Regions from separate parts of the Desulfobotulus mexicanus genome, predicted to be linked through region 2. Evidence: predicted binding sites of a transcription regulator. Region 2 holds the regulator's gene; the other holds the start of a gene.
What was found. Region 2 encodes sigma-54, which starts transcription at its own class of promoters, with help from an activator protein. Its sites were predicted from a motif close to TNTGGCACANTTTCTGCTNT; they were not measured.

Region 1: the regulator sigma-54 is predicted to act here: its motif matches at 8,574-8,593, upstream of FIM25_RS14610 (SoxR reducing system RseC family protein).

Annotation. Positions count from the first base shown of each region.
Region 1 is NZ_VDMB01000026.1:26,655-41,690, reverse strand. Features, by position in the region: partial or broken gene FIM25_RS14660 (Rpn family recombination-promoting nuclease/putative transposase) at 1-64, opposite strand, end outside; gene FIM25_RS14650 (sigma-54 interaction domain-containing protein) at 513-2,042, opposite strand; gene FIM25_RS14645 (CoA-transferase) at 2,219-3,910, shown strand; gene FIM25_RS14640 (hypothetical protein) at 4,050-4,253, shown strand; gene FIM25_RS14635 (amino acid ABC transporter substrate-binding protein) at 4,289-4,795, shown strand; gene FIM25_RS14630 (ATP-binding protein) at 4,948-6,069, opposite strand; gene FIM25_RS14625 (YkgJ family cysteine cluster protein) at 6,461-7,135, shown strand; gene FIM25_RS14620 (RnfABCDGE type electron transport complex subunit B) at 7,254-8,099, opposite strand; gene FIM25_RS14610 (SoxR reducing system RseC family protein) at 8,640-9,158, shown strand; gene FIM25_RS14605 (cytochrome c3 family protein) at 9,352-9,720, shown strand; gene FIM25_RS14600 (4Fe-4S dicluster domain-containing protein) at 9,783-11,093, shown strand; gene FIM25_RS14595 (RnfABCDGE type electron transport complex subunit D) at 11,090-12,061, shown strand; gene rnfG (RnfABCDGE type electron transport complex subunit G) at 12,049-12,639, shown strand; gene rsxE (electron transport complex subunit RsxE) at 12,640-13,236, shown strand; gene FIM25_RS14580 (electron transport complex protein RnfA) at 13,246-13,821, shown strand; gene nifJ (pyruvate:ferredoxin (flavodoxin) oxidoreductase) at 13,917-15,036, shown strand, end outside.
Region 2 is NZ_VDMB01000002.1:188,314-203,349, forward strand. Features, by position in the region: gene FIM25_RS02895 (hypothetical protein) at 1-13, shown strand, start outside; gene FIM25_RS02900 (HAD-IA family hydrolase) at 71-703, shown strand; gene FIM25_RS02905 (rhodanese-like domain-containing protein) at 718-1,542, shown strand; gene FIM25_RS02910 (phosphoribosyl-ATP diphosphatase) at 1,552-1,815, shown strand; gene hisG (ATP phosphoribosyltransferase) at 1,826-2,674, shown strand; gene thyX (FAD-dependent thymidylate synthase) at 2,687-4,108, shown strand; gene FIM25_RS02925 (uracil-DNA glycosylase) at 4,082-4,300, opposite strand; gene FIM25_RS02930 (class I adenylate cyclase) at 4,481-6,361, shown strand; gene FIM25_RS02935 (GntR family transcriptional regulator) at 6,387-7,043, shown strand; tRNA gene FIM25_RS02940 (tRNA-Glu) at 7,048-7,125, opposite strand; tRNA gene FIM25_RS02945 (tRNA-Tyr) at 7,131-7,215, opposite strand; tRNA gene FIM25_RS02950 (tRNA-Leu) at 7,295-7,379, opposite strand; tRNA gene FIM25_RS02955 (tRNA-Glu) at 7,390-7,467, opposite strand; tRNA gene FIM25_RS02960 (tRNA-Tyr) at 7,473-7,557, opposite strand; tRNA gene FIM25_RS02965 (tRNA-Leu) at 7,604-7,688, opposite strand; gene secG (preprotein translocase subunit SecG) at 7,701-8,000, opposite strand; gene tpiA (triose-phosphate isomerase) at 7,997-8,764, opposite strand; gene gap (type I glyceraldehyde-3-phosphate dehydrogenase) at 8,789-9,796, opposite strand; gene FIM25_RS02985 (GNAT family N-acetyltransferase) at 9,820-10,269, opposite strand; gene FIM25_RS02990 (PTS sugar transporter subunit IIA) at 10,253-10,678, opposite strand; gene rapZ (RNase adapter RapZ) at 10,709-11,593, opposite strand; gene FIM25_RS03000 (PTS sugar transporter subunit IIA) at 12,023-12,481, opposite strand; gene hpf (ribosome hibernation-promoting factor, HPF/YfiA family) at 12,569-13,138, opposite strand; gene rpoN (RNA polymerase factor sigma-54) at 13,227-14,657, opposite strand; gene lptB (LPS export ABC transporter ATP-binding protein) at 14,659-15,036, opposite strand, start outside.

The DNA.
Region 1 (15,036 bases), on a different contig from region 2:
CCAGTTCCTCTGCATGGCCCTCTACCTCTAAAATCTTCTTGAAAAAAACATCATGGTTGCCCACTGGCTTCCTCTCAATCCTATTACGCTGTTCTTACAGTAAAAACTCCTGCATGGCTACAGACTTGCAGCAGCCATGGGCGACACCCCTTATTATCAATAATTATAATCCCCTGAATCAGAAAGCGCAAGAAACAGCAGCCAAAAGATCCCTCTGCTCGATACCACCCGGAAGACCAGATTTACACCTTATATATAGGGGCCACAGGATCAGCCCCCCCTGCCATCTTCCCATCAGACACCCTCGGCCTTGGTTCTGGCTATGGTTCTGCGGCTCACACCCAAGGCTCCCTAGATCTCACTGTAGGTCAGACCCCTGCCCAGCAAGGCAAGGATCTTCTCCCGTTTGATACTGTCTCTTTTACGGCCACCGTACTTACCTTCCATCTTTGCCCTGCCATGGCTGCCAATGTAGCTTCATATTGCCAGAATTCAGACCTCGCCCTTATCCTTCACACCACCCCCAGCTTTTTCATACGGCTGCGGAGGGTATTGGGATGCAGTCCCAGAATGGCGGCTGCTCCCCTTTCACCGGCAATTCTGCCCGCTGTTTCCCGCAAAACAGCACGAATATGTTCAGCCATCACCCCATCCAGCGTCCGGTTTCCCGTAAAATCCTCTCTGCCCTCCCTTACAACTTCATGCCCCCTGTCCGGCAGAAGGGAAAAGGAAAGGGGCCTGCCCTGACAGAGGATCAGGGCACGCTCCACCACATTCTGAAGCTCCCGCACGTTGCCGGGCCAGTCATAGGCCATCAGCCCGTCCAGTCCTCCGGGGGCGATATCGGGGCGATAGGGAAGATTCATCTCTTCACATTTCATACGGATGAAATGATGCACCATGGCAGGGATATCCTGCTTTCTTTCCCTGAGTGGCGGAATATGAACGGGAAAAACATTGAGGCGATACCAGAGATCCCGGCGGAACTCTCCCGAAGGAATCATGGATTCCAGATTCCTGTGGGTGGCGGCAACAATGCGTACACTGGCCCTCATGGATCTGGCACCCCCTACCCTTTCAAATTCTCCACTCTGGAGAACCCGCAGAAGCTTCACCTGAGCACTGGCCGGGAGTTCTCCTATCTCATCGAGAAAAAGGGTTCCGCCATCGGCCCTTTCAAACCGTCCCGGCATGGTTTCCAGCGCCCCGGTAAAGGCCCCCTTTTCATGGCCGAAAAGCTCGGAATCGATGAGGGATTCGGGAATGGCACCGCAGTTGACCCGAATCAGCGGTCCTTGGGATCTGCGGGAAAGGGAATGGATTTCCGATGCCACCACTTCCTTTCCCGTACCCGTTTCGCCCAGAAGCAGCACGGGGCTGTCCGTGGGAGCCACATGGGCCATGAGCTTACGGACTTCCTTCAGTCCGCTGTCTGATCCCACCATAACACTTCCCATCATACGGCGGGCATCCTGCTGCAGGGCCTTATGATCCCGGACCAGATCCATGTAACGCAGGGCATTGGACAGGGCGATGGCAAAGGGTTCATTGAGTTCCCTCACCAGTGCCGCATGGCTGTCTTTATAATGATTGGCCCCAAGGGTTCCAAAGGTCAGATTGCCGATGAGGGTTTTCTGGATGCGCAGACCACAGGTCATGCTGCAGAAATCCCCTATTTCCATCTGCTGCAGGGCAGCCACTCCCGAACGCACCGTCCGCAGAATCTCCCGGTTGATGGGATGGGTATGATCCCGTATCCATGGTGTGGTATCGGATCTGGACCGGGCCTGCCATGATCGGATGGCTTCCCATGCGGCATCGGAAAGGGGAAAGCTCTCATCCAGAAGAAATCCCCCTCCATCATAGGCAAGGGCAATGACCCGTGAGCGTCTTTTTTCGTACTCATAGAGGGTGATGAAGAGGGCATCCAGCGGCAGTAGATCCTTCATGTATAAAAAAGCATCATAAAGGGCCTGATCCAGATCCAGACTGCCACAGATGCGGCGGGTTACTTCGCGGAAATGTTCATGGGTAATTTTCACGACATATCATACCTTTCACGAATATTCGTTTTCATAAAAACGATATATCGTAATACATCCTCCCTATCTTCTACGCAATAGCTGATTTTATTAATAAAATAACAGATGGCACATTAATAGCAATATTACTGATACGGTTACGCCAATCAAGATTAATTTTTTAAAAAAGGGGCATAATGAAATTCATCGAAACTGCAAAGATATACGGCCATTTGATATCATTTTTAGCAACACAAAACCGATACAACCTGAGCTACCACCCCGGAGCGATTGATCGAAACCGGTTTATCACTGCTGCTGAGGCCGCAAAACAGATACCCGATGGATCAACAGTTATCTCAGTGGGTATGGGCGGCCATGCCAGATGTTCAATTCTTTTCAGGGCCATCAGGAACAGCTATTTAAAGGATAAAACCCCAAAAAACTTAACATGGATGACCGTCAGTGCCCAAGGCGGCAGGGGAAAGGCACCTGGTACAGTTGAGGAAGTTGCGGTTTCCGGCCTGATCAAAGAATATATCAGCGGGCATGTGGAAACAGCGCACAAACAGCTTGAAATGGGCGCTAATAAAGAAATTGAAATCCACATCCTGCCCCAGGGTGAAATAACACAAATTTTACACAATCAGTCTGAAGGGAACACCACCAGCCTGAGCGAAATCGGCATCGGCACCTTTCTTGACCCTGATCTTGGAGGCAATACGGCTGCAACCCCGCACAGCACCAAATCCTATGTAAAGAAAAACGGAGATTTACTGGAGTACTCTCTGCCGAAAATCGATGTCGCTCTTTTCAATGCCCCTTATGCAGACAGTGAAGGCAACATCTATTTCAAAAACGCATCGGCCATTACAGAAATCCGTGAAGCAGCACTTGCGGCAAACTACAATGGTGGAAAAGTCATTGCCACGGTGTCTAAAATCATTGAAAAAGATGAAACATCCATAAGCCTGTCGTCAAAGCATGTCACCCATATTGTTGTGAACCCTGCCAATGAACAGACAGCAAGTATCAAACAGAAAAAATACTGGCCAATGTTTACTGAGGGGGCTAAGGAGTGCATGGAAAAATCCATTGCCAAAATGAATACAATCAATAAGATCACCTCATACACCCCTAAACGCGGCCCCGTTGAAAATGTACTTGCCAGAATGGCGGCATCCTTATTTGTTAAGGTGGCTCAAAAGGGCAATCTTGTAAATTTGGGGATTGGACTGCCGGAAGAAGTCGGTCGTCTTGTCTATGAAGGGGGACTCTTTGATGATTTTACCTTCTCCTCTGAAACCGGGGTTTATGGGGGGCTTCCGGCATCAGGTCTATTTTTCGGCGGTGCAATCAACCCTCAGAAAATGTACAGTTCCGCATGGATATTCAATCATTATAAAACCAGTCTTGATATTACGGTATTGGGAACACTTCAGGTCGATTCCAAGGGTAATGTCAATGTGTCCAAACGAGGTGAAGGTGTCAAAAACTATGTAGGCCCCGGCGGCTTCATGAATATTGCCGACAGCGCAAAAACGATTATCTTCATCGGCAGCTGGATGGCAAAGGCCGAATTTAAACTTAAAGATGGTAAACTGACCCTTATCAAAAAAGGAATTCCGAAATTCGTTGATGAAGTATTGGAGGTAACATTCAATGCTAAAGCTGCATTGAAAAGAGGCAAAACTGTTTACTATGTAACCACTGTCGGTATTTTCAAACTAACGGAAAAAGGCCCTGAACTGATTCAGGTGATGCCGGGCATTGATGTTAAAAAGGATATTCTGGAGGCCTCAACGGCAAAAATTCAGATTTCAGAAAATCTTGAACTGGTTCCTGAAAGCATTACCACCGGGAATGGCTATAAACTTGCCTGGGATTAAAGCAAAGAGGCAGGACAAAATAAAATCAGAAGGGTATAAAAAATTTGAACACAAAATAAAAAAACATTGTTTCGACATCTAAATAAATGATAATATAAGAACATGTTTTCACAAAAATTCATATAAAGGAGACAGGGCCATGAAAAAAATCAGTATATCAATCCTGACGATACTCATTTTGTACGGCAGCAGCGCCTTTGCCCAGACCCCTGTACGCGTGGGTGCCACCAACGAGCAACCGCCCTACACGATAGAAAACAATAATGGCATGATCAAAGATATCCTTGAAGCCCTTAACGGAATACAGAAAGACTATCTGAACTCTTCACCTCCCCCTCCCTGAGAACCCGACAATCCATTGAGTCGGGAGAACTGGACATGGTTGCCATGGTAAACATTGCATGGGGATATGACAGGAACACAGTCAAAGCCAGCAATGATATTCTTGAGGTAAAAGATAAATATTTTGCCCTGCGTTCAAAAACAGAAGACCAGTCTTATTTCCAAAAAGTAGGCATTGAACCCACCGTTGTTGTGAACGGCTTTACCTACCGTTTCTGCAATTTTGAAAAAAATCAGTCTGTACTCCGGGAAAAATACAATACCCACACAGTAAGAAACGAACCCACGGTAATTCAGATGGTACTCAACGAGAGAGGCAATATTGGTGTTTCATCAACAACAACCCTTGGCTATTTCAGCGTTACCCATCCCGAAGAATACAAAAAACTCCTCATTTCCGAAATCAATGACTCAGTATATCATCGGCATTTCATCATCCGCAATGATGCAGTTATTTCCCCTGAAATATTCAATGAATACCTCCAATCCATTAAAAATAATGGAACATTTCAGACAATATTAAAAAAATACGGCCTCCAATAGGCATACCCATTCCCAATGCTATAAAGGAAAACATTTCATGTACAAACATCAGCTTTAAGCAAGTATAAGGTTGGGTTGTGTATTTCACGGACAGGCGCAGGGCCTTCCCCTGTAAATGATTTTTACGGCGCTGTTTTATGCAGGGGCACCCTCTACGGGGACGCAGGCTGCCGGGTAAAACAGGTGAGAAGATATTCTGTAAAACTTTTTTTGACCTCAAAGTTGGGATAATTCAGACGATAGAGAACCTCGCCGGGCAGCACTTCCTCATGGGCAGTAATGGTAAGATAACCCGTCTGAAAGAGGAGGGTTTCCACAAAAATATTATCCAGCTCAAAGCTGCCAAGGAGTTCCGCCCCCACTTCAAGCTTCTCAATGGCCGGAATGGGATAATGCCGCTCCGTAAGAAGCTGAAGAAGAAATGCAGGAGTGCCGCTTTCAAACCAGTAGTTTCTGAAAAGTCCTTCCCTGAAAAAATTCAAGATACTGAAAGGATTATAAATCCTCTCTCCCAACCAGGAATAACCATTATACCAGCGCCGTATATCATCAAGGTTTTTTCCTTTCAGATGCTCTTCAAAAACACAAACAAGCTCCGATTCTGTAAGTCCGCAGATGGTTGCAAACATGGGGGAAAGGGTAATATCCACAAGATTGTTAAGCCCGGAAAACAGGCTTACCTTGGAAAACTTTGAAACCCCTGTGATAAAAACAAAGTGAAGATGAGCATCACTGTCTTTAATTACAGAATAAAAGTTTTTCAAGCCATCCCGGATCTCCTCAACCCTGTCTCTGCATATAATGTTATCCAGAATGGGCTTGTCGTATTCATCCACAAGAAGCACAACCCGTTGATTATACTTTATGGAGACAGACTCTATCAACTGGGCAAAACGGCCTGAAATACTCTTGAAATCAGACACAACACCAAATTTTTGTTCATAAAAATACAATATTTCAGCTATTTTTTCTTCCAGCTCACTCCGGCTTCCAATAATACCCTGCCCAAAGGATACACGAATCACAGGATAAACCTGTTCCCAGTCCCTCCTATTTTCCAGCCATAGGCCTTCAAACAGGCTTCGGTTTCCCTCAAAGGCTTCTTTTAATGTATCTACCATCAAGGATTTACCAAAGCGCCTTGGTCTGGAAAGAAAATAATATTTGCCTGTTTCTTCAAGATCATGCACGAACATAGATTTATCCACATAGGCATATCCATTCCCAATGATCTCCCTTAAATTACTGATTCCGACGGGCAGTTTTTTCATCATCTCATCTCCATTACATGCCCATGCCTTTATTTCAGCCCAGACATCAGAAATTCCTTAAACTCTTGAATATAAAAAAAGTCTCCCTTCCAGAACCGCTCAAAGCTCTATAAAGGGAGACTTTCCATGTACAAGACCAACATCAAATATTAAGCCACCCCCATTGGGATTGCAAGGATAAGGTGTTGGGTTGCGTATTTCACGGGCAGGCGCAGGGCCTTCCCCTGTGAATGATTTTTACGATGCGGAACACTTTGACACTTGCGCCTCTTTCGGCTAGATCCAGCAGGCAAGGGCATTGATAAAAAAAGATCTTTGCCAGACATTCTTTCAGACCAGACCCTGCACTGCAGACGCAGTCAGTATAGCAGACTTACAAGCAAAAGGAGTGACCATGCAGACATCCTGTACCCAGTGCGGCGAATGTTGCCGCAAAGGCGGACCCGCCCTGCACATTGAAGACAAGTTTCTCATCATGCAGGGCAAACTGCCTGCAAGCGGCCTTTTTACCCTTAGAAAAGGCGAGATTGGCATGGACCCGGTGGAAAACAAAAAAATCATACTGGAAGAAGAAATCATCAAAATCCAGCCGGACAGCAACAGGGACTGGGCCTGTATCCATCTTTCTGAAAAAGGGGACGCCTGTGATGTTTATGAAACCCGTCCTGTGGAATGCAGACTGCTGAAATGCTGGGACACCCGTGCCCTGCTGGCCCGCTATCAGGAAGACCGGCTTACCCGCAAAGATATTTTCGGCGGTGTTGAAGGTCTCTGGGATCTCATTGAAGACCATGAAAAGCGCTGCGGCTATGATACCATCCGCAGCCTTGTTGAAACCATAGAGGGAAAAAAAGGTGCCGACGAGGAAAGTGTCCGGAAACTCGGAGAAATCATTTTGTATGACAGACACATACGGGAGGTCATGCATGAAAAAAAACCGGAGATGGCAAAAATGACGGATCTTCTCTTTGGAAGACCTCTGATGCAGACACTGCCGGTTATGTTTGATCTGAAAATAGAAAAAAAAGAATCCGGCTGGGTGATCAAACCCAAACGGATTCCCGTATAAAAAAACCGTGGACAGGGCTGCCTCACCCCGACCCCCTCGCTTCGAGAGCCTCAGCCACCGCCCGGAGGGAGAGGGGGGGGACAAAAGGTATTTCTATTTTAGGAAATAGCCTAAGTCATCAGGCAGCCTGAGCTTCTGATATTTCCCCAGGCCGGATACCGGAAACGGGCAGAAAACAACCCGGCTTGCATTTCACCCCAAGGCATACAGGCTCAGGGCAGACGGCGCATCTGGCGTAATCTATTTCCGGGAGATTGCCTGCCATGGCAACGGCTCCGTGGGGGCAGGCTTTGGTGCAGAGACGGCAGCCGATGCAACCAAAGTCACAGGCTTTTTTAGTTTCTCCGCCCTTGTCCGGATTTTTGCAGAAAATCATGGTTTTTGCCGTTTCCGGAACCATGACAATCACATCCTTGGGGCAGGCCCGGACACAGATACCGCATCCGATGCAGGCTTCCTTATCCACTTCAGCAACACCACGCGCATTGACAAGGATAGCATTTTCAGGACAAACTGAAACACAGCTTCCAAGGCCAAGGCACCCCCATTTACAGGCCTTCTCCCCTTCCGTCAGCAAAGAAGCTGCACGGCAGTCGGAAATACCCTGATAAGTAAACAGGGAATGGCATCCCTCCACATTTCCACCACCACAGGCAACCACAGCTTTGGCAGCAAGCATTTCTTCGGCTTCCTTACCACTGATGCGGGCCACTTCACGGGCCACATCAGCCCCCCCCGGCGTGCAGAGAGCCGGAGAAACGCGGGGCTCAAGCACCACCTTTTCCGCATACTGCCGACATCCCGCATAACCGCAGGCACCGCACTGACCTGCGGGAAGCACACCTTCCACCAGATCAATGCGGGGATCTTCCTCCACATAAAGCCATTTGTCAGCAATGGCCAGCAAAAGACCGATAAGGGCACCCAGTCCGCTCAGGGCCAGTACAGAAATCAGGATATTCATTGCAAATTTTCTCCTTCTGGATTCGTGGAACCCGCAGGTGCGGGAATCTGTACAGATCTTGCTCCAAAAGCCGTCCTGTTTTCCGGACAGTATTTTTTATATAAAAAAGCAGACGCAAGGTACAAAACTCTATATATTAATGAAGGAAAGCGTATCTTTTTTCCAAAATACCCGTTCTTACTCTTTCGTCTTCCGCAAGCGTCCCTTTGTCCTGCAAATAACATTACAAGATTCATGCCATGTATTCAAAAGCTTTGACCTTTGATCCATTCCCAAAAAGGCTTCACCAATATTTTTTTGATTATCATTATCTTTCAGCCATAGCAAGCCTAAGCCTTTGAAATTAAACAACCATGTTTTACGCTTGTAGCCGGGCACCCGTAAAGGATGCCCCTGCAAAACAGGGACCGTAAAAAGACTCACAGACGCAGGCCTTACGCCTGCGACGAGCTGTCCCATCCGTCAAAAATTAAATCTGGCCTGTTTTTTGCTTTTATCATTAAAAGAGATGTATCAAACCACCTTCAGTGAGGAGCTGTCATGCGAACAACAGAGGCCATCGTCACCTTCACATCAGGAGAAAACACCCGAATTCAGGCCTGCAGACCCGAAGCCTGTGCCGCCTGTAAAGCCAGAAGTGTCTGTTCCGTAGATCCGGCAAGCATGGAGATAGAGGTCAAAACCCTTCCCGGTCTCAGAGCAGGAGACAAGGTTCTTGTGGGCATAGGAAACAGCGAGTTTGTAAGGGTCATGGCCCTTCTTTATGTCTCGCCCGTTGTCTTTTTTGTAAGTGCTGCACTTACCGCCCACCATGCCGCCAGCAGGCTGCACCTGCCGGCCGATGCCTTAGCTGCCTGTGCCGGTCTACTGTCCCTTGCACTGGCATTTTTTACCATACGCCACATCAGTTCCAGACTGGCCCGCTCTCCGGCATATGGACCAAAAATTTTAAAACGCATCAAAGGTCCGGAACAGTCCGCTTTTTCGGACAATCCCACAGAACCGCCCCGTCAGACCGAAGACAAAAACGAATCAATTCAAATAAAAACAACCATATAAACAATATGGCATTCATATTGCTAAACAATTCCATCAAGCAGGCTGCCTGAACCTCCTGTACAAACAGCCCCGATATCTCTCTCCCATCGGGGCTGCGTACAGTCACACCGGCCCCCTTTGTCTGTCAACCGGTAAGTATCGGTCATAGCCCTGCACATTCTTATGAACTTACGGATACAAAAGGCGGATTACCATGCAGCATTTACCACCAAAAAAGCTTCTGGCCATAGCCATTGTGCTTTCTCTGCTGGGTTTCGGGGCCTACACCCTCTTTCCGGCCCAGCCTCCCATGGAACCCGTACGTATACTTTTTGAAGGAAAGGCAGGCAATGTTCTTTTTGACCATCAGATCCATTCTGAAGATTACGGACTGGACTGTGCAAGCTGTCATCACAACCTGGATTACGGGGATGACACCTTTTCCTGCCTTGTCTGCCACGAAAAAGATTCTGAAGATCCCTTTATGCTTTCCTACATGGATGCCCTCCACGACCAGTGCATCCAGTGCCATGAAGATGAGCAGGCAGGGCCCGTGGATTGTGCAGCCTGTCATAGCCGCTGATATCAGATGCCACATCCCCATGCCCCTGCAAGGGACATACACATCTGCACCAGGAGATTCTTATGATTGTTAACCGACTGCTTACCCTTGGTTCTTCCCGGCTCAGGTATGCACTGCTGCCACCAACTCCCCCTGACCTGGACCCTCTGCCCGTCCCGCAGAGCGTCACCCTTCTTTCGGATCAGACTCTGGGCCATGGCATTGGTGGCAGGGAAGCCCTTCTGCGACTCAAGCAGATTCCGGGCAAGGAATTTAAACTTAAAAAAGGCGATGTCGTATCAAAGGGACAACTCCTTGAACTTTTTGACAAAGGCCATGCCGTCATATCCCCCATCTCCGGCACCGTGACAGGCATGACCCCCTATGTGGGAGACTATGGACGTGTCTATATGACCCTCACCATAGAAGCAGGAGAAACGGACTCCCCCCCTCAGGCGGAAAGTTTTCAGCGCAGCGACATGTTCCGGGCAGCTCCTGCACTTCCCGGCAAACCTGAGCTGCCCCAAAATCCGCCCCTGAGGGTTATTATCAACGGGCTTGGCTCCGATGTTCTGGCCACCAACAACCAGTACGTACTTAAGACAAGACAAAAAGATCTTGAAGCCGGACTGGAATGGATTCGCAGTACATGGCCTTCGGCTTCAGCCCACCTTATGGTGGTGGAAGGCCAGCAGCAGGAATGGAACAAGCTCAAGGGATGCCGCGTGCACGGAGTTGCACCGGTTTATCCGGCAGCTTCTCCCCGCCTCCTCCACCGCACTGTGACAGGAGAAGAAGCCCCTGCGGAAGCACCCCTCATGGAAGCAGGAACCCTTGTCCTGCAGGCCGAAGCCCTGGCTGCCATGGGAACTCTCTACGCAACGGGCGTTCCTCCCATGCAGAAACTGGTGCAGGTCATGGGAAAGGACGGCATTGGCCATCTGATTTCCGTTTGCATCGGAACGCCTGTTTCAAAGGTACTGGAACATCTGGGACTTAAGGCCGAATACGGAGACAGACTGATTCTGGGCGGCCCCATGACAGGCTATGCCGTATATACCGATGACTTCCCCATATGTCCGGACACGGATACCCTCCTCGTTCAGGCAGCAGAAAAGGGTGTTCCTTCACAGACCCCATCCTGCCTCAACTGCGGTGCCTGCAACCGCATCTGTCCGGCACGGGTTCCTGTGAATCTTCTTCTGCGGGTTCTGGAAGCTGGCCATTATGGGGAAGCAGCGGAATCCTTTGACCTTATGAGCTGCATCGACTGCGGCCTGTGCAGCTTTGTATGCCCCGGACGCATTCCCATTTTCCAGTATATTCAATTGGCCAAATACGAACACCGACGCTATCTGGCCGAAGAAGCGCAGAATCAGGAGGTGGCAGAATGATGTCTTCCGCAACCCGGTTCACCGTGGGGCATGCACCGTTCATGCACTGCGGACAGAGTATTTCCATCCGGCACCTCATCATCATGGCAGCAGCCCTTCCTGCCATAGTCCCAACGATTCTGCGCTTTGGCATGCCTGCCCTTGCAGTGCTTCTCATGGCCGTAGGCTCAGCCATGATCTGGGAAGTGCTTTTTCAGTTAATAAGCAGAAAGCCCTCTTCCGCAAAAGACGGCGGTGCTGCCCTGACCGGCCTTCTCATTGCCATGCTCATGCCCATGGCCATGCCATGGTGGGCTGTGGTCTGTGCAACGGGCCTTGCCGTAGGCCTTGGCCGGGAAATATATGGAGGCACGGGCACCCATCCCTTTAATCCTGCGGCTCTGGTCACAGCCCTTCTTCTCATATCCTGGCCCCACCTCTATGATCTGGATCGGACCTTTCTCAATTACACCCTTAATTTTCCGGCCATCTGGCCCCTCGTTGAAGTAAAGGCCATGGGAGCTGAAGCAGCCTTCCGCTTTAACATGGCCGATCTTTTTATGGGCAGGGAAATTGCCTATATCGGAACAGGCTGTGCCGCAGGGCTTCTGATCGGGGGCATCTTTCTCATGCTCACCGGCATTTCACGCTGGGAAATCTGCCTTTCCTTCCTTGCAGGTATTCTTCTTACGGCCACAGCTTTTCACCTGATGAATCCTGCCCTTTATGCAGGTCCCCTCTTCCATCTGCTCACGGGCAGCACCCTTCTGGTGGCCTTTTTTCTCATGCCTGAGGATGCAGGATCTCCGGTACTGCCCATACCCATGCTTATCTTTGGCCTTGGCGGCGGTGCACTGGTAATCATCATCCGTAATCTGGGTGTTTATGGAGACGGTGCTGTCTTTGCCGTTCTCCTGATGAATCTTCTTACGCCCATCCTGGACCGGATGCGGCCCAAAGCCCTGGGGAGGTCCTCATGGGAGAAATGATACGTATGGTGGTCACCCTTGCCATCCTCAGTGCCGTCTCCGGCGGAGTGCTGGCGGGAGTTCAGCAGTGGACCAAAGACCCCATTGAAAGACAGAAACTTGCCAATGAAAAAGCGCCGGTTATCCGGCAGATTCTTGAAGGCACGGAAAACGACCCCATTGCCGATCGGTTCACCTTAAATGACGGCAATCGTGACTATCTCATTTTTCCAGGCAAAGTGAACAATCAAAGCATCATGGTGCTGGAAGACAGGGCACAGGGCTATTCCGGAGATGTTCATGTGATGGTGGGCTTCAGCCTGAAGGACGATACCCTGATGGGTGCGGGTGTAACTACCCACAGCGAAACACCGGGCATAGGATCAAGGGCCAAGGATGACCCGTCCTTCACCCGTCAGTTTAAGGGTAAAAAAGCCGGATCACCGGAAAGCCTCCGCTTAGACGGTGGAAGCTTAGACAGCATAAGTGGTGCCACCATCACAGCCCGTGCGGTGGTTCAGGCAGTGGAACGGGCTTCTTCGGCCTACCTTCGCCTCAAACCCGAACTCGAATCTTCCAAAACGGAAAAGGAGGAATAAATGCCGCGTCCTTTGCATAAAGAGTTCCTCAAGGGACTGTGGGAAGAAATTCCGCCCTTCCGTCTGGTCCTTGGACTCTGCCCCGTACTGGCCGTTACCATGACCGTTGAAAACGGCATCGGCATGGGCCTTGCCACCACCTTTGTGCTGGTCTGCTCCAATGTGCTGATCTCCATTCTGAGAAATCAGATTCCACCCAAAGTGCGCATTGCCTGCTACATTCTTGTGATAGCAACCTTTGTCACCATTGTGGATATGCTCATGCAGGCCTTCACCTATCCTTTATACCAGAAGCTTGGAATTTTCATTCCCCTCATTGTCGTGAACTGTGTTGTTCTGGGAAGGGCCGAAGCCTTTGCCAGCAAAAACAGCGTCCTCCCATCCCTGGCCGACGGCCTTGGTATAGGCATCGGATTCACCCTTTCACTGGCTGCCCTTGGCGCTCTTCGGGAAGCCTTTGGAAACGGAACCCTGCTGGGACACAGTATTTTCGGTCCCGGATACCAGCCCCTCACATTTCTTGTGGAAGCGCCCGGTGCCTTTATAGGACTCGGTATTCTTCTGGGACTCATGAACCTCATCAGCCAGCGCCGATAGGAGCGAACCATGGAAACCTATATCCTCCTGGCCATTACCTGCATTCTTATCAACAACATTGTTCTCACCCAGTATCTTGGCATCTGCCCCTTCATGGGCACTTCCAAGGCAATGGAAACAGCTGTGGGCATGTCCATGGCCGTTCTATTTGTTCTGGTCATGGCCGGTTCCGTAACATGGATGGTGGAACACTGGCTGCTGGCACCCATGGGCATCACCTTTCTGCGTACCATTGCCTTTATCCTCATAATTGCCTCACTGGTGCAGTTTGTGGAAATGTTCCTTAAAAAAAGTGCCCCCGGCCTTTATGCGGGTCTGGGCATCTTTCTCCCCCTTATCACCACCAACTGCGCCGTAATGGGGGCCTGTCTGCTGGCCATCAGTGCGGAATACACCTTTATTGAAACCCTGGTGGCATCCACAGCCTATGCCGTGGGTTTCGGTCTGGCCCTCACCCTCTTTGCGGGCATCCGGGAAAGACTTTTCCAGATGCGGGTTCCAGGCCCTTTCCGGGACACAGCCATCGGGCTGGTAACCGCAGGCGTAGTTTCTTTAAGCTTCTTTGCATTTAAAGGAATGGGCTGAAGGAAAATCTCCAATGCCCTTATCTGTTTTGAACAAGCCACAAGCTTTATCCATGAAGCCGTGCAACCCACGGCATAACCCTTGAAGGAGACATCATGGCAGCAAAAGAAAAAAAGCTCATGACCATCGACGGCAACACCGCAGCGGCCCATGTGGCCTATGCCTTCAGCGATCTTGCCACCATTTATCCCATTACCCCGTCCACTCCCATCGGTGAAATTTCCGATGCCTGGGCAGCAGACGGGCGTAAAAATATCTTCGGTCAGCCCGTGACCGTGCGCCAGCTCCAGTCCGAAGCCGGTGCTGCTGGGGCCATGCACGGCGCCCTTGCCGCAGGAACATACACTTCCACATTCACGGCATCCCAGGGGCTTCTGCTCATGATCCCCAACATGTACAAGATGTCAGGCGAACTCCTGCCCGCCGTCTTCCATGTAACGGCCCGTGCCGTGGCAGCCCATGCCCTTTCCATCTTCGGGGATCATCAGGATGTCATGGCCTGCCGCCAGACAAGCTTTGCCCTGCTCTGCTCCAATTCCGTGCAGGAAGCCATGGACATGGCCCTTGTAGCCCACCTTGCAGCCATTGAAGGAAGGGTTCCCTTCCTCCACTTCTTTGACGGCTTCCGTACCTCCCATGAAGTTCAGAAAATTGAAGCCATCGATTATGAAGACATGGCAAAGCTTGTGAACCGTGAAGCAGTAGCAGAGTTCAAGCACCATGCCATGAACCCCGAGCATCCTGAAATCCGCGGTACTGCCCAGAACCCGGACATCTACTTCCAGGGCCGTGAAGCCTGCAACATATTCTATGATGAACTGCCCCATGTGGTTACAGACTACATGAAAAAGGTCTCCGCACTTACGGGAAGACAGTACAATCTCTTTGATTATGTGGGTCATCCCGAGGCGGAACGTGTAATTGTTGCCATGGGTTCTGCCTGTGAAACCATTGAAGAGACCATTGATTACCTCGTGGAAAAGGGCGAGCGTGTTGGCCTTGTCAAAGTCCGCCTTTACCGCCCCTTTGTGAACGAGGCTTTCCTTGCTGCCCTGCCCTCCACTGTAGAGCGCATCACCGTACTCGACCGCACCAAAGAGCCGGGTGCCATTGGTGAGCCCCTCTACCTTGATGTCTGCACTGCCTTCATGGAGCACGGCGAAGCCCCCGGTATCGTGGGCGGACGCTATGGTCTGGGTTCCAAGGAATTCACAC
Region 2 (15,036 bases):
GATGCACTGGTAGGAATTGAAAATGGCTGCATGGCTTGTATCGAACCATGACATACCAAGGGAGATTAAAATGAATAATATCCGGATGCCGGAACTGGTGCTTCTGGATTTTGGCGGTGTCATTGCAGAGGAGGGTTTTAAAGCGGCCATGGTGGATCTTGCCCTGGAACAGAAAAAAGATCCCGAAGCCTTGAAACGCATGGCCTTTGATCTGGTCTATGCCACGGGTTTTACCACAGGAAAGATTCGGGATAAGGATTTCTGGAAGGCCTTAAGGGAAAAATCCGGTATAATCGGCAGCGATAAAGATCTGACAGCCTTTGTACATGACCGTTTTATTGTACGCCCATCCATGCTTTATCTTTCTGCCCGACTTCGCTTGAAGGGTATCCGCACAGCCATTCTCAGTGACCAGACCCACTGGCTGGATGAACTGGATGAGCGGGACGGTTTTTTTCCCTGTTTTGACAGGATATTTAATTCCTATTATTCGGGTATAACCAAAAAGGATACAGAGTTTTTCCTGCAGGTTCTGGATGCCATGGAGGTGAGACCGGAAAAGGCTCTTTTTGTAGATGATCACAGGCCCCATGTGGAGAGGGCTTTAAGTCTTGGCATGGATGCCATCTGGTATCAGGAGGAGAAGGCTTTCAGGGAAGAAGTGCAGAAACGTTTTCCCTTTGTACTCTTTGATTCGCCATAAAAGGAGGCTGAAACATGGGAGAAAAATCCTTTGAAAAATTGTGGCCGGAGGAGGTTTCATCCTATATCCGGAGTCACAGGGAAAAAAATTATCTCCTTGTGGATGTAAGGGAAGATCATGAGTATCAGGAAGAGCATATTCCGGGAGCTCTGCATCTGCCCCTGAAGGATGTGGCATCAAGGATAGGAGGCCTGGTAAAGGATAAGGCCCGTGAGGTGATTTTCTATTGCGCCCGGGGTGTACGGTCGGAAGCAGCTGCCCTTATGGGCAGGGATGCCCTTGGGGAAAGTATCCGCCTTTTCAGTATGACTGGGGGAATTGCAGCCTGGGAGGGACAGATTCTTGATAATCCACCTGACCTTTCGCTCTTTTTTGGTTCGAGAATGCAGGGAACGCCACTGGAACGGGCCATGGCTTTGGAAAAGGGGGCTGAGCTTTTTTATGGTTTTTTGGCCAGTCGTTGGGGAAAGGGACCTTTGGGTATCTTTCTTGCCAGATTGGGAACTGAAGAGGTGGCCCATGCAAAAATACTGTGGCGTTTTATGAAAAAAGAAGGCTCCTTTGAAACCGCCTATGGGCAGCTCAGCACGGAATTTTCCGAGGGTGGTGAATCTTTGGAAAGCCTTCGGGCAGGAATTCTTGCCCTTAGCGAAGGAGATTGTATCAAGGTACTTGAAACGGCTATGGGTGTTGAACTGATGGCCTATGATCTGTACAGAAACTTAGGAGAAACTGCGCAAGGAGAGGAAAGGGATGCCTTTATGACTCTGGCCCAGGCGGAAAAAGCCCATATGGTGCGTCTTGGAGAAGCCTTTGCCCTTTGCGGAGCATCTGATTAAAGGAATATTATGAAACGTTTTGAAGAGCTTTTTGCAGAACTGCAGGAAAAGGCCAGAACGGGGAATCCGGATTCCGGAACTGTTGCAGCACTGGGGCAGGGTAAACATTTTATTGGAAAAAAAATTCTTGAAGAGGCCGGAGAAGTCTGGATGGCTTCGGAATACGAAGGCCGGGAGAAAACTGCTGAGGAGATTTCCCAGCTCCTTTATCATGTGCAGGTCATGATGCTGGCCTGTGACTTAAGCCTTGAGGACGTGTACAAATATTTATAAAGGAAAAAACATGCTGCAGATTGCATTGCCTAATAAGGGAAGCCTTTCCGAAGACAGTGTGCGTCTTGTCCGGGAGGCGGGTTATAACTGCCGTCGTCTGGGTAAGGAGCTGATCATTTCCGATGTTGAGAACGGAATTGATTTTTTCTTTTTAAGACCTAAGGATATTGCCGTTTATGTCCGTAAGGGTATTCTTGCTCTGGGTATTACCGGCAGGGATCTGGCTCTGGATTCCGGGGCGGATGTTGTGGAGATACTGCCCCTTCATTATGGAAAATCAAAATTCTGTTATGCGGTTCCCGAAGAAAGTCCCATTACTCCGGATACTCTGGAAGGAAAGCGTATTGCCACAAGTTATGCCACACTGGTGGCAAGGGATCTTGAAATGCGGGGTGTGAAAGCTGAAATTGTTCCCCTTGATGGTGCTGTGGAAATTTCCATCCGTCTTGGTGTTGCAGACCTCATTGCCGATGTGGTGCAGACTGGAAAAACTTTAAAGGATGCAGGCCTGAAGGTTGTGGGGGATGTTATTTTGAGCAGTGAGGCAGTGCTTGTGGGGCAGGATGAAGCTGTGCTGCAAAATCCTCTGGTGAAAACCTTTGTGGACCGGCTGCAGGGAATTGTTGTGGCCAGAGATTATGTGATTGTGGAATATGACGTGCCTGAAAATTTACTGGAGCAGGCCTGCCGGATTACACCGGGTATAGAATCCCCTACGGTTTCTCCCTTAAGCAAAAAGGGCTGGATGGCGGTAAAGGCCATGGCAAAAAAGAAAGAGATCAATGGCATCATGGATGCCCTGACGGATCTTGGAGCCAGAGGTATTATGGTTCTGGATATCCGGACCTGCAGGATTTAAAGGAGAGATATTTTGGAAAAGGCAAAGGCCCTGATTCTGACCCACACGCCTGAGCCGGAACGCATATGTGCGGCTTCGGCACGGATTTCCACCAAAGAGGGATCCGCAACCACTATTTATGAAGAAACCAGTCGGGAAAATATCGGCGGACTGATCCGCAATGTCATGGGGCTTGGTCATCGCTCTATTGCGGAACATGCGGTGTTTACCCTTGCCTTTGAAGATGTCTCTGTTTTTTTTGAGCAGTATCTCATTGAGTTTCGTTTGGCTGCATATACGGTAAAATCCAGACGATATGTGGATTATGCGGGAATGGGCTGGATGCGTCCGGATTTCAGGTTTGAAAGTGCAGGGACTGATAAAGGGGCCTTTATTGCTTCCTATGACAGGCAGATGAAAAAGCTCTTTGATGCCTATGCCCGTCTGACCTCTCTGGATATTGCCAAAGAAGATGCCCGCTTTCTTCTTCCCTGCAGTTTCCGCAGTCATATTTATTGCACCATGAATGCAAGGGAGCTTTTGTATTTTATCCGAACCAGTATCCATGGCCGGGGAAGAATCTATCCTGAGATTTTAAATCTTGGTAAAAAAATTCTGGTTCAGGCTGAAGAAATTTTTCCGGATGTTTTTCAGGGTCTGGATAAAGATGGTTTTACGCCTGAGCTTCCTGAAAAAGCTTTTGTGATGGCAGGGTCGGGCAAGACTGTAAAGGCTGTATTACCGGAAGTTCGTCTTCTGTGGGGTTCCGAAGATGGTGAAAAAAAGGTGGCCATTTCTGCATTGATGTCCGAGGGATGGGGGCCGGAGGAAGCCTCGGAAATGCTTGATGGGGAAGTTTCTTTGCAAAAAAAACTAATTGAGGCTGTTATGGCCGACCCGAGACCCCGTGAGCTGGAGCAGGTGAACTATACCTTCCATATTCCGGGTATCAGCCTTGCCGGTCTTACCCATATGACCCGACACCGTATTCAGGGGCTTGTGGTTCCGGATTTTTCCCGTTTTGGAAGGCAGGGCATGATTCTGCCCGAATCCGTTTCTTTAAATTCTGAGGCTCTGGCTGTTTACAGGGATGCCGTGGAAAGCAGTGATGCCCTCTGGAATATGGCCCTTGGGATGGGGCTTGTACCCGAAGACAGGGTGTACCTGCTGCTGGCGGGAAACACCATAGATATTTTTTCCACCATGAATGCACGGCAGCTCTATCATTTTCTGCGCCTTAGGACCTGTTTCCGTGCCCAGTGGGAAATACGGGATATTGCATGGAAGATGCGGGATCTTCTGGTAAAAAAGGCTCCGGGTCTGTTCAGGGCTTCCGGGCCGGGATGCCTGAGGGATGGAAAATGTCCCGAGGGCCGCATGTCCTGCGGCCGTATGCCCGAAGTTAAGGCCAGGATAGCACCTTATAACTCAGATGATGATGTCTCCGGGTTTTGATTTTTTTTCTGTGTTCATTTTTTTAGGTGAATAAAAATGACAGGGCTGGCCGGAATTTCTGAACACCACAAGGGAAGGAATCTCCCGGCTTTTAAAGTTTAAGCCCCGGCAGCCATGGGGAAAACGGGGTTCCCATGTGACGTAGTAGTGGCGGCAGCGGTGACAGTTGATTCTTCTGATCTTGTTTTTCATTGTTTTTACAATTGGATAAATGTGATAAATATATCAGGGCCGTGGCTCTTGCAATCGGGATGGGTCGGGTAAAAGCCCCGTCCTTTTTTTGCTTGCGGGATCAGCGGCCATCCTGTAGCAATTTTCAATTGTACCTTATTTCTTTGTTTTTCATATGGCAAGATTGCCGGGGTTTTTTTCATGATTGAAAAAAAAATTATCTGGAATTTGAAAAAATTTCAGACCTATAATCAGGAGCGACAGCGGATGTTTGCCGAAGCAAGTCCAAAGGAGGCGAATCAGATTCTTTATCTGCTTCCCTGGATGCTCAGCGTTAATCATCCCAGGGTTCCGGGATATATGAAAGATGCAGAAAAAAATTTCAGGGTTTATGGCATTGATCGCAGTAAGAATATCCTGGAAAAAGCTCCTTTGTTCTGCCGTATGTTCGGTGTGGGTACGAATCTTCTGTTTCAGAAAAAAGACAGTTTACTGATTGAAGGCCTCTATTCCATCGGGAGTGCAGGTACTCTGGCACAGACTCAGGATTCTGATTGCGATATATGGGTCTGCTGTGACAGCAGGCTCATTGGCAGGGAAGGTTGGAAAGCCCTGCAGAAGAAAATCAATATTATAAAAGACTGGCTGGATACGAACTGTCGTATGCCGGTTTATTTTTTTCTTTCAGACCTTGAAGCTATCCGTCGGGGAGATTTTGGTCAGGCTCTGGATGAAAGTTCAGGTTCTGCCCAGAAAAATGTTTTAAAGGAAGAATTTTACCGCACTTCCATTGTTATTATGGGCAAGGTACCTTTTTGGTGGGTTTGCTGGGATACGGATGGAGATATGCCCTATGGGAACACCTGGAAACAGCTTGAGGAGAACAGGCGGATCAGTGATGAGCTTGTAAATCTTGGAGATATTGAGAAGGTTTCTTCCCGTGAGTTTCTTGGGGCAGCCCTGTGGCAGTTACATAAGTCCCTTACCAGTCCACTGAAGTCTGTTATTAAAATGACGCTTCTGCGTATGCATCTTGATCGTCCTGATGAGGCTTTGCCATGTCAGCGTTTCCGGGATCAGGTACTTCGGGGTGAAATGGATTTTCAGGATCCCATGGGTTTTTCCATGGAACTTATTCTTCAGGAATACGGCAGGGATCTTCCCCGGACAGAACATCAGCTGATGGTACGATGCTTTTATCTGCGCTGCGGCCTGACATCCTTTGAGCAGAAAAAACCCATCCGGAAAAAGCAGACCCAAAGATTTGTTACTATTGCAGGGCTTTCCAGGGAGGCCTGCTTTGAACTGGATTCCTTTGAAGAGTGGGATGCAGCCCGCCAGATGCGGTTTGGTAAAGCAATGCTGCTGCGTCTCTTTCGTTTCTATGAAGATATTGTTCGCAGGGCAACGGGCGTTGCCAGTATGATGGACACCCGGGATCTTACGGTACTGGGACGAAGAATCACGGCTATTTATCAGAAAAAAGAGGATAAGGTGGTTCATCTGCCAAGACCGGGTTATGCCTTTAATCTTAAATCCCTTGAATTTGTGTGGATGGAGGATTACTGGAATCTCTACCCAGGATCGGACCGGCAGCTTCCTTTCCTTGCGGGAGCAGATATCCTTGAAGCTGTGACCTTTGCTGTCTGGAATGGCCTTTATAACCGGACAAGTATGCGTATGGAACCCAATCCTTCCAGTGTGAGTCTTCAGGAGATAATTAATCTTTCTGAAAAAATAAAGGATATTTTCGGGGTATGCGATGTGGCTGAAAGGGATGCAGAGGTTTTTTTAAGGGCGGAACGCTTTACCAAGGTTCTTGTGGTTATCAGTTTTGAAAAAAGTCCCTATGAGAAGGATATCAATGATCTTGGGGTCATTTTTTCCAATGCCTGGGGTGAAATATATGTGCGCCGTTTTCAGTCCCCCTTTGCCCTTGCATCTTTTATGCGGCAGTACAGAAAAGGTAACCCAAGCCTTGAAGTTTACTATTATTTGCAGCGTAATGCTTCATATTATGAAAAGATTATTGAAAGAACCAAACGGCTCACGGCGCTTACCCTGGGTTCTGGCTCTTTATAAACATGCTATTCCGGAGAAAAAATACATGCATAAGACCCTTGCGGAACAGGCCCGGGCAGGCCTTGAAAATATGATTGTTTTCAATGTGCTTGAAACCCGAAAGTTGTATTCTGAAAAGCAACTGGCCATGCGTCTGGGTCTTGGGCGCACACCGGTACGGGAGGCCCTGCAGCGTCTTTCTCATGATCGCATGGTAATGATTCATCCCCGTCGGGGTATTCAGATTGCCAAATTAAGCGTGGATGAGCAGCTGAAGCTTCTGGAGGTGAGAAGGGCCATAGAAGGGGCCTGTGTGCATCATGCAAGCTTGAGGGCTACGGAAGAACAGAAAAAACGGATGCAGTTGCTGGGAAGTGCCATTATGGAAGCTGCCCTGGATGATAATGATGCAGAAGTGCTTGTATGTCTTCGGGAAATACATGATGTTCTTGTGGAGGCCACACAGAATTATTTTTTTGCCCAGACCATGAGTCCGCTTCTGAGCCCTTCCCGCCGCTTCTGGTTTATGAATAAAGGAGCTTCGGATTCACGCAGAGGAGCAGAGCTGTATCGGATAATTCTTGAGGCGGTATCATGTGGAGATTCCGACAGGGCTGTTAAGGCCTCTATGGAGCTGATGGATTATTTAAAGGCATTTGCTGAAAGAAGGCAGGAGAGTAGTGTTTCGTCAGAGCAGGAATAAAATTTGGCGTCCCCAAGGGGATTCGAACCCCTGTCGCCGGCGTGAAAGGCCGGTGTCCTGGACCGGGCTAGACGATGGGGACGCATGTGGTGGTGGGGGGAGGATTTGAACCTCCGAAGGCTTGGCCGACAGATTTACAGTCTGTTCCCTTTGACCACTCGGGAACCCCACCGGATTTATGATCTTACTTTGTTTTTTACTCCGGTTATTCCCTGGATTTTTTTATATTGTTTTGAATTTTTGAAAAAAAATGGTACCGAAGGCCGGACTTGAACCGGCACGGGTCTCCCCACTGCGCCCTCAACACAGCGTGTCTACCTATTCCACCACTTCGGCATATCATTTATGGCGTCCCCAAGGGGATTCGAACCCCTGTCGCCGGCGTGAAAGGCCGGTGTCCTGGACCGGGCTAGACGATGGGGACGCATGTGGTGGTGGGGGGAGGATTTGAACCTCCGAAGGCTTGGCCGACAGATTTACAGTCTGTTCCCTTTGACCGCTCGGGAACCCCACCAATGCTACATATTTTGATCCTGCTTCAAATGAGGCAGGATCCTGTTTGGTACCGAAGGCCGGACTTGAACCGGCACGGGTCTCCCCACTGCGCCCTCAACACAGCGTGTCTACCTATTCCACCACTTCGGCATGTTTTAAGCTTTATTCAGCAGGTGTTTCCTGTGCTGCAGGCTGACTGACAACTGTTGCCGGCATCACTGAACTTTCCTGTTTGTTGCCGGATATGTAAGCCAGACTTAAAGAGGTCAGCATGAACATGACTGCAATACCTGTTGTGATTTTTCCCATCATGCTCTGACCACCGGAAGGGCCTAGAAGTGCCTGGCTGGATCCGCTTCCGAAGGCTGCGCCCATTTCTGCACCTTTACCGGCCTGGAGCAGAACTACGACAATCAGGCTGAGGCAGATAATAATATGAAGCGTAACAAGCAGTGTGGTCATAAATCAAATCCATTTCTGATCAGGGATACGAAGGTTTTAGGGTCCAGGCTCGCACCGCCCACAAGGGCGCCATCAACATCTTCCATGGACATTAAGTCCTTGATATTGGATGGTTTAACGCTGCCACCATACAGAATCTCCGTCTGCTTGGCAAGGTCTTTTTCAAGACATTCTGCCAAGATTTTCCGTAAGAAGGCATGGACCTCCTGAACCTGATCCGCACTGGCCGTTTTTCCGGTTCCAATGGCCCATACGGGCTCATAGGCAAGGACAAGAGAATTAACGCCCGTTACGGAGAGGCCTTTTACCGCTTCCCGAACCTGTTTGTCAAGCACTTTGAATGTCAGCCCTTCATTTCTCTGGGATTCGCTTTCTCCTATACAGAGTATTACTCCCATTTCATGACTGAATGCAGCTTTTATTTTAGCCTGTACCATGGCATCGCTTTCTTTAGCCAAGGCACGTCTTTCCGAATGGCCAACGATGACAAGGGAGCAGCCACAGGCCTTGAGCATGGGAGCAGAGACTTCTCCGGTAAAGGCCCCTTCGGCTTCGCTGTGGACGTTCTGGGCGGCCAGAAGCAGCTGGGTATGGTTCAGCCTTTCCCTTACGGGAACAAGGGCAGGAAAGGGTGGTGCCAGAGCCACACAGGAATGATCCGGGAGTCTGCCCAGTGCCGTGGCGATGGCTTCCGCATCCTCAGCCGCTTTCGCTGGTGTCTTGTGCATTTTCCAGTTGGCTACAATGAGTTGTTTCCGGTCCATTGCCTTGCCTTTCCTAAAAAAGATTTATGAATGTTTACCCATGAAGGCTGCCAGATCCACCATACGTTGGGAATAGCCAGTTTCGTTATCGTACCAGGCAAGTACCTTGACCATATCCTCGCCTATGGTTTCCGTTGTGGGTGCATCGACCACGGATGAAAGGGGACAGCCGTTGAAATCCATGGAAACCAGAGGTTTTTCCTCAAAGCCCAGGATGCCTTTGAGGGGGCCTTCACTGGCAGCCTGAAGGGCGGCATTCACTTCTTCCTTACTAAGGCCTTTTCGTTCTGTATTGACCACCAGATCAATCATGGAGACGTTGGGGGTTGGTACACGGATGGAAAGACCGTTAAGCCTGCCCTGCAGCTGAGGAAGGACCAGACCCACGGCCTTGGCAGCACCTGTGGTGGTGGGTACCATGGATAATCCTGCAGCCCTTGCCCTCCGAAGATCCTTGTGGGGAAAGTCCAGTATGCGCTGGTCTCCTGTGTAGGAATGGATAGTGGTCATCAGACCCTGACGGATGCCGAAGCTGTCCATGAGAACCTTTGCAACGGGAGCAAGGCAGTTGGTAGTGCAGGAAGCGTTGGAAACTATGAAGTGTTTTTCTGGATCAAAGGTGTTTTCATTGACGCCCATGACAAAGGTGGCATCGGGGTTCTGTCCCGGTGCGGAAATGATGACGCGTCTGGCACCGGCCTTAAGGTGGGCAGCGGCTTTTTCCCTGTCACGGAAAACACCCGTGCATTCGGCCACTATATCTACGCCCAGCTCTTTCCAGGGCAGTTCCGCAGGATCCTTTGCCGCAAAAAAGGGAATGCTGCGACCGTTGACAATAATGGAATTGTCCGTTGCCTCAATTCGGGCATCAAGTCTGCCGTGTACGGAATCAAAGGCCAGAAGGTGGGCCATGGTTTCCGGTGTGGTGAGGTCATTTATGGCAACGATCTCCACATCCGGATGCTGCATGGCGCAGCGGAAGATCACACGGCCGATTCGTCCCAGGCCATTTATAGCGACTTTTACAGGCATGATTACTCCTTAATTTTAAGTCTTTAAAGATGTTTCATCATATTCATGGCATCCGTGCCATCGGGGTAATATCCTTTGCGGATACCGCTGGGAATAAAGCCCTGGCTCCGGTAGAAGCTCAGAGCCTCTGTATTTTTGCAGGCAACTTCAAGGAAAAGTACAGGCCATTGGGATTCTCCAGCCTTTTGGTATGTTTTTCCCATGAGAAGGGTGGCGACTCCCTTTTTTCTGTATGCAGGATGGCTTGCTATCTTAAGTATTTCCATACCGTCAGCCATCTGTCTTGCGCAGAGATAACCCATTATTATTCTGCTGTTTTCGGCAATGCAGGAAAAACCGTCGGGAATACTGATTTCCGACATGAAATCCTGTTTATTCCATGGGTATGGAAAAATGCGTCTTTCAAGGTCAACAACTGCGGCAAGATCCCCGGAAAGCATGGGCCGGATATGAATCTTATCCCTTTTGAGCACTGCGTGGCATTCCTTTAAGTACACCACTGGCAAGGGTGATGCTGCGTTTGCCGTGGGCTTCCAGCTGGGTTCCGATTTCATGGATGGGAACACGTTTTCTCAGGCTGATGGCGCGGATGAGAAGGGGAAGGTTGACACCGCTTATGACCTCTATTCTTCCTTCTTCCAGAAAGGAGTAGCTGAGGTTGGAGGGGCTGCCACCGAACATGTCCGTGAGAATGAGAAGCCCTTCTCCCTGATCCATTTTTTTTAAGGTTTCAGCAATTGTTTTTCTTATGGTATCAGCATCTTCCTTTATATTGACAGATACGGCAGTGACATTCTGGGTATTTTCTCCGAGAATGAATTCGGCAGCTTCAATCAGGGCCTGGCCGAGCTGACAGTGGGTGACTACGATGATTCCTATCATGTAAATTATTTTCCCGGTTAAGGGTTTGTATCAGGTGGGGGCGGACTGGCGGAGGATATCTCTGTGGCTTATGCCAATCTGGCCGACCCGTCCCTGCAGGTACTCAAAGATTCGGCGTGCAATGGCCACGGATCTGTGGCGGCCGCCTGTGCAGCCAATCCCCAGGGTGAGGTAGGCTTTGCCTTCTCTTTTATACAATGGGATCAAATAGTCAAGGAGGTCGAGGTACTTTTGTAAAAAGATCCGGGTTTCTTCCTGTGAGATGATGAAGTGCTGAATGGCAGGATCTTCTCCCGTAAGATCCCGTAAATCCGGATTGAAATAGGGGTTTGCCAGGAAACGGACATCCATGAGAAGATCCATATTACGTGGGAGGCCGTATTTGAATCCGAAACTTAAGAGATCCACCCTGAGTGTGTCTGTGGAAATGCAGTGTTGCGCAATGCCCATGATAAGGGCTTTAAGGGCATGGACCGTGGTTTCCGATGTGTCGATGACATGGTCGGCCCTTTCCTTTAGTGGGACCATGCGTCGGATTTCTTCCCGTATGCTGTCCATGAGGGAAATGGTCTGGGACAGGGGATGCTGACGGCGGGTCTGGCTGAAACGATCGAGCAGAACATCTTCCCTGGCATCGAGAAAAATAAGCTGAAAGCTCCAGCCCTGTTGCCGGACCTCTTCAAAAATTCTTGAATGGTTTTCAATAAAACCCTTTTCCCGGATATCCATGATAAAGGCAAGGCCGTTGAAATCTGCCGTATCACTGTGGATGCGGAGCTCCAGAAACTTAGGAAGAAGGGCTACGGGAAGATTGTCCACACAGTAAAAGCCTGCATCTTCAAGGGCTGCGGCAGCGGTACTTTTTCCAGAGCCGGAAAGTCCCGTTACAACAATGATTTTTCCGTTGGCGTCCATGGAGATCCACTTTATATGTCAGGTTATGATGGGTCAGATGATATGGCTGTATCCTGCCTCACCGTTAAAAAGAATTAAAAATCGTAATTATTCAGAATGGTTTTCCAATTACCATAGTTGCAAGACAGACGCACAGGCCCCAGGCTATTTGCCCGTGACGCAATCTTATTCGGGAGCTTCTTGCCCTGTGCGGAAGCGTCAAAAACTCCCCGCCACAGGCAGGATAAGCTTTTTGATTGTCATAGCAGGCTTAAGCACGCTGCCTTTGTGGCGGCTCAGACAGTTTGCCGCTTCTTTCGCACAGGCCTGCAAAGCTCTGATCCGAAACGATTGCAATGTCACTTGCAAATAGCCATGGAGCCTTGCAACAGTACGAAGCTGTTGTAATTACAGCATTGACAGTTCAAAATAAACTGTGCTGAACAGTTACTAAAAATCTTCATCCATGGGGGCAATGGCTTCTAAAACCATTTCTGGACTTGAAGCCTGACGGAGTCTGTTTTTTACGGATGGTTCCCGCAGGAGTCTGGAAATTCTTGCCAGAATTTTCAGATGCAGACCCGTTGCTGCACCGGGTGTCAGGATGACAAAAAAAAGGTGCACCGGCCGGTTGTCCATGGCGTCAAAGGAAACGCCCCTGCGGCTTTTACCAAAGATAAGAAGGATATCTTCAAGGCTGTCCAGCTTCCCGTGGGGAATGGCAATACCATCACCGATGCCCGTACTCCCCAGCATTTCCCTTTCCAGAAGTACCTGCATGAGAACTTCCTTTGGGGGTGCGGAAGTCTGGCTGAGGGAAGCAAGCAGTTCCTCTAAAACAGCAGGCTTATCCTTTGCCTGCAGGTCGGTGAGGATGGTGTCTCTTGTCATAATATCCAGAAGTTTCATTTGTTTACCTTTTGGTTACACTGCAAGCCTGAGTGAATGCAGGTTAAAGGCCTGCTCTTTTACCGACTCAGGCAGGCCTTTAATCCATCAGGCCGTGGGCTGAATCAGTCCCAGATCTCCGTCTTTTCTTCTGTAAACGACATTGACCTTCTCTGTGCGTGCATCGGTATAAACGATAAAATTCTTTTCAGAAATTTCAAGCTGCATGGCAGCTTCTTCGGCATCCATGGGTTTGAAGGGCATGGATTCAATGATAAAGCCTGCCTTTGGAGCCGTTTCCGGATTCAAAGCATCTTCATCTGCTTCCCGGATGGTTTCAGCAACAGCCATGGCTGCCTCGGCGCCTTTGATACCGCCTTTGGAAACAGGACGCTTTTCACGGATTTTTTCTTTGGTTCTGCGGATCTGGGTTTTGAGTTTATCCACCACCAGATCCAGGGCTGCATACATATTCTCTGTTTCTTCCGTGGCCTGAAGATTCAGGCGGTCACAGGTGATGCGCACATCCACAATATGGCGGATTTTTTCCACAGACATAACCACCTGGGCTTCGGCTGGGCCGTCAAAATGCTTGTCCAGTTTGGAAAGCTTACTGGTGGCGTAATTTTTCAGTGCTTCGGAGGGTTCGATGTTCTTGAAGGTTACGGATGTCTTCATGGGTGTTCCTCCTTCATGGTGTGATGGATGAAAGCCATTTCATTTTCATAGAGCGGACGGAAAGTGAAGGCTCCCGGACTGGAATAGATCAGTACTGTCTGCGTTTGCTGGACGGAAGAATTTTTAATATTTCCCTGTATTTGGCAATGGTTCTTCTGGCTATGTCTATGTTATGTTCTTTTTCCAGGATTTCTGCAAGTTTAAGATCGCTGTAAGGTTTTTGCGGGTCTTCGCTTTCCACCAGCTGCTTGATTTTATCAAGGACACTGGCGGATGCCATGGCCTCGCCTTCCACCCGGTTGATGGAGCTGTTGAAAAAATATTTGAGTTCAAAAAGTCCCTGGGGTGTATAGGCGTACTTATTGGTGGTGACCCGGCTGATGGTGGATTCATGCATCTGTATGTCCTGAGCCACATCCCGTAAAACCATGGGTTTGAGGTGGGCTATACCCTTTTCAAAAAAATCCTTCTGGAAGCGGACAATACTTTCCATCACATTGTAAATGGTTTTTTGTCTCTGCTGTATGCTTTTGATCAGCCAGGAGGCGGAACGCATTTTTTCCTGAAGATATTCTTTTGTTTCTCCTGTAACCTTTTCCCCTGTTCTCATGGCTTTTTTATAATAGGGGTTAATGTGCAGCCTTGGCAAGCCGTCATCATTCAGGCTGATGAGAAAGTCATTGCCATGTTTGTAAACATAGATGTCCGGCGTGATATAAACGGGTGCCTCATTGTGGTATTCCCTGCCGGGTTTGGGTTCTAAGGACCGGATAACGGAAACGGCAGCGATAACGGTTTCAATGGTCAGCTTCAGGCTTTTGGCGATGGCCTTGAAATTTTTATTTTCAAGGTGTTTTAAATGCTGGGATATGATTTTTTCCACCACATCCGATGCAATGCCAAGACGTTTGATCTGCAGCAGCAGGCATTCCTGAAGGTTTCTGGCAGCTATCCCCGGAGGGTCAAAGGACTGCACAAGCCTGAGGGCCTCAGTCACTTTTTTTTCAGAACAGTCGCTGACCTTCATGATATCTTCAATGCCCGTGTCCAGATAACCATCGGTATTGATATTGCCGATGATAAGACCTGCAAGCTGCTGAATCCGGATGTCTGCTCCTGTCATGGAAAGCTGCCAGAAGAGATGCTCATGCAGGGTTTCTTTTCCAGATATGAAGTTTTCATAACGGGGGGCCTCCCTCTCCTCGGATTCAAAATGCACCCGGCCCGTACTGCTGTATTCATCAAGGTAGCTGTCCCAGTCAGTTTCTGCACTCACCTTTTCGCTGATTTCAATTTCCTGGAGTGACTCTTCCGAGGCAGGTGTTTCGTTGACTTCCGGTGTCTCTGTATCCGGAGCCTCCATGCGTTCTTCCAGGGCAGGGTTCTGTTCCAGTTCCTGCTGAATCGCATCCACCAGCTCAAGGCGGGAGAGCTGAAGCAGCTTGATGGCCTGTTGTAGCTGGGGCGTCATGACAAGCTGCTGGGTCAATTTGAGTTGTTGTCGGAGTTCTATGGCCATTTTATAACCGGAATCCGTCTCCTAAGTAGGTTTTTCGGGCTACGGGACTTGCGGCGATGGCAGCAGGCGATCCTGATTCCACCACCTTGCCTGAATGCAGGATGTAGGCATGATCGCAGACACCCAGAGTTTCCCGTACGTTATGGTCAGAAATCAGAACACCTATACCCCGGTGGGTCAGATAGTTAATGATGTTCTGTATATCACTGACAGCCATGGGATCAACCCCTGCAAAGGGTTCATCCAGAAGAACAAAGGATGGATCTGTACACAAAACCCTTGCAATTTCAAGCCGTCTTCTTTCTCCCCCGGAGAGAACCGTGGCCATCTGAGGGGCTAGATGACGTATACCCAGTTCATCCAGAAGGGATTCTGCCTT